2 regions of the Myxosarcina sp. GI1 genome follow, and region 2 is predicted to be linked to the other one. Evidence: riboswitches for the same ligand, from Rfam matches in the RefSeq annotation. Region 2 holds a riboswitch; the other holds the start of a gene.
The links. Region 2 has a riboswitch for cobalamin ahead of KV40_RS21900 (sirohydrochlorin chelatase). Riboswitches for the same ligand answer to the same signal wherever they lie in the genome.
Positions count from the first base shown of each region.

Region 1: another riboswitch for cobalamin. It lies ahead of KV40_RS08515 (HupE/UreJ family protein); the one in region 2 lies ahead of KV40_RS21900 (sirohydrochlorin chelatase).

Region 1 is NZ_JRFE01000014.1:363,458-368,331, reverse strand. It holds gene KV40_RS08525 (DUF2267 domain-containing protein) at 431-1,279, shown strand; gene argJ (bifunctional ornithine acetyltransferase/N-acetylglutamate synthase) at 1,402-2,643, opposite strand; cobalamin riboswitch at 2,703-2,850, shown strand; gene KV40_RS08515 (HupE/UreJ family protein) at 2,879-3,553, shown strand; gene cobW (cobalamin biosynthesis protein CobW) at 3,604-4,641, shown strand; gene KV40_RS08505 (COP23 domain-containing protein) at 4,818-4,874, shown strand, end outside.
Region 2 is NZ_JRFE01000026.1:352,637-357,510, reverse strand. It holds gene hpsU (hormogonium polysaccharide biosynthesis acetyltransferase HpsU) at 1-101, shown strand, start outside; gene KV40_RS21915 (hypothetical protein) at 166-951, shown strand; gene KV40_RS21910 (glucose 1-dehydrogenase) at 1,052-1,861, shown strand; cobalamin riboswitch at 2,039-2,190, shown strand; gene KV40_RS21900 (sirohydrochlorin chelatase) at 2,437-3,423, shown strand; gene mazG (nucleoside triphosphate pyrophosphohydrolase) at 3,584-4,423, shown strand; gene KV40_RS21890 (FAD-binding oxidoreductase) at 4,410-4,874, shown strand, end outside.

The DNA.
Region 1 (4,874 bases), on a different contig from region 2:
ATTAATGTCTCTTATTGTTAACCCTTGAGTTTTAAATAAGTGAGCGCTAATTAAAATAGCGATCGCACGGCAAAAATTCAATGTAAAAATTGAAAATTTAAACAAGTTATTTGTGGTTAGTACGTAATAGCCTTCATATAGACTAATCAAAAACTAATAGCAATAGGTAAAGTTGCTCAATTTTAGCTTGTGAATAATAAAGTTTTTCCAACGTCCGAATAAAAGACGCAAAACTGCGAATGCTTAATTTAAGAAGCTTATTTAGTTCTTTTGGTAGATGTATGTTAGAAAAAAACCCTGTATTACTGTAGCCTGGGTCGATCCCTCTTTAAACACAAAACACTCTACTTTATACATATAAATAAATTTAACTATTGCCAAAGGACTCGATTTAGCAAAAAATAAATACAGAATTCATAAAAGAAAAGATATGCCTATTAATTTAAAAGAGGACATTATGTACATCCTGCTACAAAAAATTAAAGCAGGAGAAGGCAATGATAACAGGGTAGATTTTAGCAGTACGGATTTTACTGGTAGAAATATGACCGTATCTGATTTTCTCGGTCATTTAGATTATCTCAATCAAAAAAAATATATCGAAGCTGATTTTACAGGCAATGCCTATGCCAATCAGGAAGATGTACCAGATGTTATCGATTCAGACGAAGTAGACTTTAGTATTGCTAACACTTTGGGCGCACCCGACGGACCACTGCCGCATTTAATTAGGTTCAATCGCGCTGAATTAACCGATAAAGGTCAAAAAATGCTCGATCGCATGGAAGAAAAACCTCCAGAATCATTGGGTTCGGGACCATCGTCACAAATTGTCGACCGAGACACTCCTTTTCTCGAAGAAGTTGCTCTCAAAGCCGAACTGCCAGATATATTTGATGCTAGAGATTTAGTCACTGTAGTCTATCGCACCATGCGAGACTTGATGACTACTGAAGCTGCCGAAAACGTAGAGTCGGAACTGCACGATCCTGCCGAACCTACCGACCAAAAAAGATTGCAGGAAGAAATTGCCCAACTGTGGAAAGACGAAAATCCAATCGTATCCTGGTTGAGTAAAGTTCGTCCGCCGTTAAAATTCGACGACGAAACTTTCTTCTTTCGAGTCAAACAAGAAGGAGGACTACCAAAAGGTACAGATAGCGAGAAAGTAATCAAAGCAATCTTTTCTGCCACCAAAGGTGAATTATCAGCAGAAAGAGCGAATGAAATTGCTGAGTTTCTTCCAGGAAAAATTAAAGAACTTTGGGAAGCAGCTTAATAAAGTAGGAAGTAGAAAGTAGGAAGTCATAAGAGACGGGGAGGCTTCACTCTACTAGAGAGTTCCCCTAGTCCCCCAGTCCCTACTAGTACCTAAAACCTTTTCTACTCCTCTACCTCTATTTAAGTTGTATATTCAGCATTAATCTCTACATATTTATAAGTCAAATCGCAACCCCAGGCGACACTGGTTCCACTACCAACTCCGATCGAAACCTCAATTAATACCGTGTCGTTTTGCAAATATTCTCCTGCGGCGGCTTGTCTGAGATAGTTACTAGCCGCAGCGCGATCGAAAGGAAGAGGTTGTCCGTTTTGCATGAGTTGCAAATCGCCCAGCCTTATGTTTAGTTCGTCCTGGTGAAATTTAACTCCTGCCCTACCTGCGGCAGCAGCAATTCTGCCCCAGTTAGGATCGCGTCCAAAAACTGCCGATTTGACTAAAGACGAGCCAGCAATAGTTTTAGCTATTGCCGAGGCAGCTTTATCATCATTAGCTCCCGATACTCGTACTTCTATCAAACATGTCGCTCCTTCACCATCGCGAGCGATCGCTTTGGCTAAATGTTGGCAGACTGCGGTTAACATTGCCTCTAATTTTTCGGCATTTTTGCTTTTTTCGGTAATTGCTGAGGTGCGAGATTGCCCATTAGCCAAAGCTAATAAAGTATCGTTGGTGCTAGTGTCCCCATCTACAGTAACTTGATTGAAGCTTTTGTTAGCGGCTCGCTTGAGCATCTGCTGCCATAGCTGAGTCGAAACTGCCGCATCACAGGTAACAAATGCCAGCATAGTCGCCATGTTGGGATGAATCATGCCCGAACCTTTGGCTATACCGCCAATTCTGACGGGACGACCTTCAATTGTAGTTTCTAAAGCAATTTCTTTAGTTACCAGATCGGTAGTTACAATAGCTTCGGCAGCATCTTTACCTCCTTCTAGAGAAGCAGCAGCAACTAATTGGGGTAAGCTTTGAGATAAAGCTTCTATTTTGATTCTCTGACCGATAACCCCCGTTGATGCGAGTAAAATCGAATCTTCAGCAATATTTAATTCTCTACCTAGTAGTTCGGCACACAACCGAGCGTCTTTCCAACCCGCTTCGCCCGTGGCAGCATTAGCCTGTCCTGCGTTACATAAAATTGCTCTGGCACTAGCCTTGGCTTGCAGACGCTTCCGACAATAATCGACACAAGCGGCTCTTACTTGGGTAGTGGTAAATACTCCAGCGGCGATCGCTTCAGATTCTGATAAAATCAGGGCTAAATCCTTTGCCCCCGAAGCTTTTAATCCTGCGGCGATCCCTGCCGCTTTGAATCCTTTGGGTGCAGTTATGCCACCGCTTACTGTCTGCCAGTCTGCCATGATCGATAATAATTTGAACTTCGATTTAAAGCTGATTATACCAATCTTATGGTAGGTTTATATTTGTCTGCGATATCGGTTCTGATGGGGGTCAGCCATCAGGAGTGAAGGGGAAAGTTCAGTGCAAATCTGACGCTGTCCCGCAACTGTAAAGAGATCTTTGCGATACTCTAAGTCAGGATGCCCGCCGATAAAAATCAAAAATTCGCTCGAACATATCTGCGAGGTACGGATAATGTCTGCTCTATCGTTTGTAGCGCGATCGCTAAAAAAAATTAGCGCGATCGCTTTAGCAATTTTTAGTTGGTTACTGTTTATCTTTATAGCAATCGAACCCGCCCAAGCTCATCACGCTATGGGTGGTATACTTCCTGATAATTTTGCTGAAGGATTTTTGTCAGGATTGGCTCATCCAGTTATAGGTTTAGAGCACTTGGCTTTTGTAGCTGCGATTGGATTGTTAGCCGCTTTAAGCAACAAATTAGGCGTAATTCCCTTGGTTTTCATTACTGCCACAGCAATAGGAACGGGAATTCATTTATTAAGCATAGATTTGTTTTTACCAGAAGTAATTATTACTGGTTCTGTATCGATCGTTGGAATTTTCTTGGCTCAAAAAAATTTAGTTGATTCAGGTTTGTTAATTGTCTTTACCGTCATAGCAGGAATTTTTCACGGTTATGCTTACGGCGAATCAATAGTTGGTGCAGAAACTACCGCTTTGAGTGGTTATCTATTGGGCTTTTGTTTGATTCAGCTAGTTATAAGCGCGACTGTCTTTACTATCGGAAGATTGGTAATTAGTAGAAATTCTTTGTCCGATAATACTTCTAATCTAAACCTACGATTTGCAGGTTTTACAATCTGCGGTATCGGCGTAGCTTTTTTAGCTAATACATTAATAAGTTAAGACGAGCAATCGTCAACCAACTACCAACCATTAACTACTAACAAAATAAAATGCACAAAATACCCGTAACTGTAATTTCAGGTTTTCTCGGCGCGGGGAAAACGACTTTAGTGCGTCATTTGCTACAAAATAATCAAGGAAGAAAGATTGCCGTTATAGTCAATGAATTTGGCGAGGTAGGAATAGACGGCGATCTTTTACGCTCTTGTCAAGTTTGCGATGAGGAAGAAACTCCTGACGGGAATATTATCGAGCTAACCAATGGTTGTCTGTGCTGTACGGTACAAGAGGAGTTTTATCCAACTATGCAGGAACTACTCAAACGTAGAGACAAAATAGACTGTTTGCTAATCGAAACTTCGGGACTGGCATTACCAAAACCTCTGGTGCGCGCTTTTAGCTGGTTCGAGATTCGTAATAGTGCTACGGTCGATGGAGTGGTTACGGTAGTAGATTGTCAGGCATTAGCCAATGGAGCGATCGCTGGAGATTTAGCGGCATTAGAAGCACAGCGTCAAGCCGATCCCAATCTAGAACACGAAACTCCCCTCGAAGAACTATTTGAAGATCAGTTAGCCTGTGCCGACTTAGTACTGTTAACTAAAACCGACTTGGTAAATGCTGCCGATGTAGAGAGGATTAAAACTCTGCTGAAGCAAGACTTATCGCCGAGAGTTAAAATTGTCGTCGCCGAACGGGGACAAATCGCTGCCGATCTTTTACTCGGGTTTAATGCTGCGGTAGAGGATAATCTAAGCGATCGCCCCTCCCATCATGATGATGAAGCAGACCACGAACACGACGATGATATTAAAGCAGTAGAAATTGTCTGCGATCGCAGCTTCGAACCAAATATTTTAATCGAACGATTACAACAGCTATTGCTACAGCATGAAATCTATCGCATCAAAGGCTTTGTTAATGTAGCGACAAAACCCATGCGTCTGGTAATTCAAGGTGTTGGCAATCGTTTCGACCGCTTTTACGATCGCCTGTGGCAAGGTGACGAACTTCGTCAAACTCGTTTGGTAGTTATCGGACGTAATTTAGAGCGAGAACAGGTAGAAGCCGCTATTTTAAATGAGTAACGCTCAGTAGACGAGAGATCTAAGAAAACCTCGTAAATTTTCCAGTACTCTTTGAGTGGACAGTATATTTACTGTCATGACCGAGCAAAACGATTTCTAAATGTGAGTATAAATAATACATATCGCTATATTCTGCGTAATATTAACTATTAGTAGATTAATTGAGATTGAAAGCCATGATAAGATCTTTAGTTGGAATGCTTGCTGGAGTAAGCGTTGTTTTAGGAAGCGCG
Region 2 (4,874 bases):
CTAACAGCGTTATCGGTGCCAGAAGTAGCGTCTTTCGCGATATTCCTAACAGACAAATAGCCTGGGGAACTCCCTGTATAGCTCGTTATGAGAGAAAATAGAAATCAATGCGTAACAGCTTATTTTGCTTGTGTCAAAATTAAAGGGTAGCAATTGTAATTACTCATGGACGTTCGCCCTCGCTCGAAAAGTAAAAAACCCTCGCTGCGACAGATAGTTAATTTAGTATTTGTCATTGCAGCTTTTGGTACTAATGTCTGGGCAAATATTAGTCCTCCCCAGGGATTGACTATTGGCGAAATCTCCAACGAACTCTTTAGCAATATTTTAATTACTCCTGCTAATTATGCCTTTGCCATTTGGGGCTTAATTTACTTGGGTTTGATTGGTTTTGCCATCAATCAGGTATTACCTTCAGAAAAATACGATCCTTTGCTACAAAAAATCGGCTATTCGGTGGCGATCGCTTCAATCGCACAGATTATTTGGGTATTTTGCTTTTTAAACCGTCAGTTTACCTGGTCTTTTGTATTGATGTTGGCGATTTTATTGCCTCTAATTGGTGGATACTGGCGTTTGTTGAGAAGCGATCGCACTTTCTCTTTCAGGCAAAAATGGTTAATTTACTATCCCCTCAGTATTTATCTAGCATGGATTAACGTCGCTACAATCGTCAATGGAGCAACTGTTTTAACCACTTGGGAGTGGAACGGTTGGGGTCTCAGTCCTCAAGTTTGGACGATAATTATGGTGATAATTGGGGCATTAATTACCATTGCCGCAGCTACACCCAAAACTAATTTTGCCTATGGCGGAGTGTTTGTTTGGGCAGCAGTAGCGATCGCCGTTCGTAACTGGAATAATTTTGCGATTGCTGCCGTAGCAATGGGTAGTGCCAGTGCGGTAGTTTTAGTATTGTTGTTTAAGTGGATAAGTAGTTCTAAAGCCTAAATTTATAACTTCAGCAAGATTTCTTAACTACCTGGCTTTAATTAAATAGGTTTAGTCAAATTTGTAAAATAATAGCTTCCACGTACGCTTAATTGAAATAATGAAAGGTTTAAAAGGAAAAAACGTCTTAGTGACGGGTGCAACTTCGGGGATTGGTAAAGCGATCGCCGCCCGTTTTGCTGTAGAGGGAGCTAATATTGCTATTAACTATCGCAACGATCCAGAAAAAGCCGAGGATACCGAAAAGCTAATTGAGGAGATGTGTTCTCAGGTTAAAGGCTGCGGTGGCAAAGAAATGCGGGTAGAAGGAGATGTCTCTCAAGAGCAAGATATTATTAGAATGTGCGATGAGGTAATTAGCAAATTTGGTAGCATAGACATTTTAATAAACAATGCTGGTATTCAAATCGCTGCCGATTCTCACAAGCTTTCAGCAGATGACTTAGATAAAGTATTGTCCGTCAATCTTAGAGGCAGCTTTCTCTGTGCTAGAGAAGTAATCAAACATTTTTTAGAGCGCGGTAATGGCGGCATTATTATCAACGTCTCCAGCGTCCACGAAATTATTCCTCGTCCTCAATATGTTAGCTACTCGATGAGTAAAGGGGGCATGGAAAACATGACTAAAACCTTAGCATTAGAATATGCACCCAAAGGCATTAGAGTTAATGCGATCGCTCCAGGGGCAACAGAAACACCGATCAATGAGTGGTCTAACGATCCTCAAAAGAAACAAAAGATTGTCAGCCATATTCCTTTAGGTAGAACAGGTAATACCGAAGAAATGGCAGCCATAACCGCTTTTTTGGCTTCTGATGATGCTTCTTACATTACAGGACAAACTATATTTATTGACGGTGGCTTGACTCTCTATGCCGATTTTCTCAAGCCTTGGTCAGCTGGCGAGTAAAATCTAGGCGTTGCATGATAATGGGATGATGGAGCAAAAGTAGCAAGTAACAAGTGCTATAAAATAAAATCTAGATGACAGATAAAGAAAGTTTTTAAATAGATAATCGAAAATTATCCTGTAAATATGCAACGCTAAAATCTAAACTTAATTTTTGTTTTTTTGCGATCGCATTAAGTCTACAATATAAAAATCGGTTTTGATGGGGAACAGCCATCAAAAGTAAAGGGGAAAGTTTGGTGCAAATCCAACGCTGTCCCGCAACTGTGATGGGATTGGATAAAAAAAATCTCTTAGTCAGAATGCCCGCCGATAAATACAGTCCACTTACTCATACGTATATCTGCGAGGTACAGATGATCGATCTTTTTATAGCTTTAATTAACAATTATCTGGCTACGATTTTTTTTCACGCTTTACCATCTATAACTATTTAGATCTTGGTAATCGCACTAATAATTAATTACGCGAGAACTGCTTTACGGGCAAGACATTGCCCTGCCCAAAAGTTAATAATATTTCTGCAAATAAACCAAAAATTCATCACTTCGACTAACTGGAGCTAAATAAAATAGATGGTTATTGCCAATTCCGCAACTAAATTTAACTCACTTCAATTACCACCACTACCACACAACAGACCTTTACTGGCGATCGGACACGGTACGAGAAATCAACGAGGCAGACAAACTTTCCTCGATTTCGTAAACATCTACCAACAATTAGATACTTCTCGCCCCGTAATTCCCTGTTTTTTAGAATTGACCGAACCGAGTATAGAACAGGGAGTAGCAGCCTGTGTCGAACGAGGCTATACAGAGATTACTGCACTGCCAATTTTACTATTTGCTGCCAGACATAATAAATTTGACGTAACTAACGAATTAGACAGGACGCGATCGCTCTATCCACAGTTAAACTTTAGTTACGGTCGTCATTTTGGCATCAATCCCAAGATTCTAGAACTATGGCGCGATCGGCTAGCAGACTTGGATACACCACAACATAATCCGCATCAGATTTCTCGTTCCGACACCGTACTATTGTTTGTCGGGCGTGGTTCTAGCGACCCCGATGCTAATGGCGATGTCTGCAAGCTAGCCAGAATAGTTTGGGAAGGTAGTGGCTACAAGACGGTAGAAATTTGCTTTATTGGCATTAGCCATCCCCGTTTGGAAGAAGGTTTTAGACGAGCTTATTTATACCAACCCAAACGCATTATCGTTTTGCCGTATTTTTTGTTTACAGGCACCTTAATGGAAAAGATTTATAACATTACCGCTTTACAACAAGAGCAATATCCAGACATAGATTTTACTTGTTTGCCAGAAATGGGTATTGCATCGCAGCTGTTAGAGGTGATGAGAGAGCGAGAAATAGAGGCACAGTTGGGTAAGGTAGCAATGAATTGTGAAATGTGTAAGTTTCGCCTTTCTGCGATCGCAGAAGATGGAGGGCACCATCACGGACATCATCATCACGGACACCATCATAATCATAGTCATAGCGACCCTTACGCTCAACCAAAAGATTACCACCAGCGTATTTGGCAAACGCCTTAACGTAAGCTTATGGTATTACTAAATAGCAAAATTAAGATTTAAGCGATTGGCGATTGCGTAGCAAGTCCTTCGGTCTCAGCCAGCGCGCAGAGCGCGATCGCATATAATCAGAAAAAGCTTTATCTTATAGAAGTATGTTTTGCTTTCTTAATAAAATAAGATGAGTTTTCAATCGGCAACTTATAGTTCGGTATTAGTCGCTTTACAGCGTTTAATTGAGGTAGTAGCGCAGTTGCGATCGCCCGATGGTGGTTGTCCCTGGGATTTGGCGCAAACGCCACAAACTTTAGTCCCTTATGTCATTGAAGAAGCTTACGAAGTGGTAGATGCTATTAATAGTGGCGACAAAGATGCGATCGCTGAAGAATTGGGAGATTTGCTGCTACAGGTAATCTTACAAACACAAATCGCTAGCGAACGGGATGATTTTACCTTAGAAGAAGTAGCAGAGGGAATTACAGAAAAACTAATTCGCCGTCATCCTCATGTATTCGGCGATATTAAAGTTAATAGTGCGGCTGAGGTCAATCAGAATTGGGAACAAATTAAGGCTTTAGAAAAAGGGATAACCCCAGAACAGGCACAATTACTAAGTCGCAAATTAGAGCGTTATGCTCGTAGCCTACCGCCTCTAATGGCGGGCATGAAAATCTCTAGAAAAGCAGCAGCAGCGGGTTTTGAATGGGAAAATATTGCTGGAGTTTGGTTGAAGTTTGATGAGGAGTTAGCAGAATTCAAACAGGCTTTGACTGCTGAAGATAAAGAACATCAGCAAGCAGAATTAGGAGATTTATTGTTTACAATAATCAATGTCGCACGCTGGTACGATCTCGATCCCTTTGAAGCTTTACAGGGAACCAACCGCCGCTTTATTAGCAGGTTAAAACTGATGGAGCAATCTGCTTCGCGTCCTTTAAACGATTGTGACATTGACGAACTAGAAACTCTTTGGCAACAGGCAAAAGCAGAATTGGAAGAACAAAAAAATAATGACCTATGACTGGATTATAATTGGCGCGGGAATTTCTGGCGCATCGCTAGCTTACGAACTCAGCCAACAAAAGTTTAAGGTGTTGGTGTTAGAAAAAGATCCCATTCCCGATAATGCTACCGTATATAGTTATGGGGGGTTGGCTTATTGGTCGGGAACGGATGAATTAACCAGACAGTTAGGTAGAGAAGGAATCGAGCTACATCGCCAGCTTACGGAAGAATTAGGTCAAGATACAGAATTTAGAGAGCTAGATCTAGTTTTAACTATCGATCGCGATGCAGATCCGCAAGCTATAGCTAAAACTTACGATCGCTTTGCGACAAAACCCCAACTACTCAGCGTTAAAGAAGCCTGTGAACTAGAACCCCTATTAAATCCAGACGCGATCGCAGGATGCCTCCAGTTACCACACGGACACATCCACGCCCAGAAAACTACCGAAGTTTATTTACAAGCC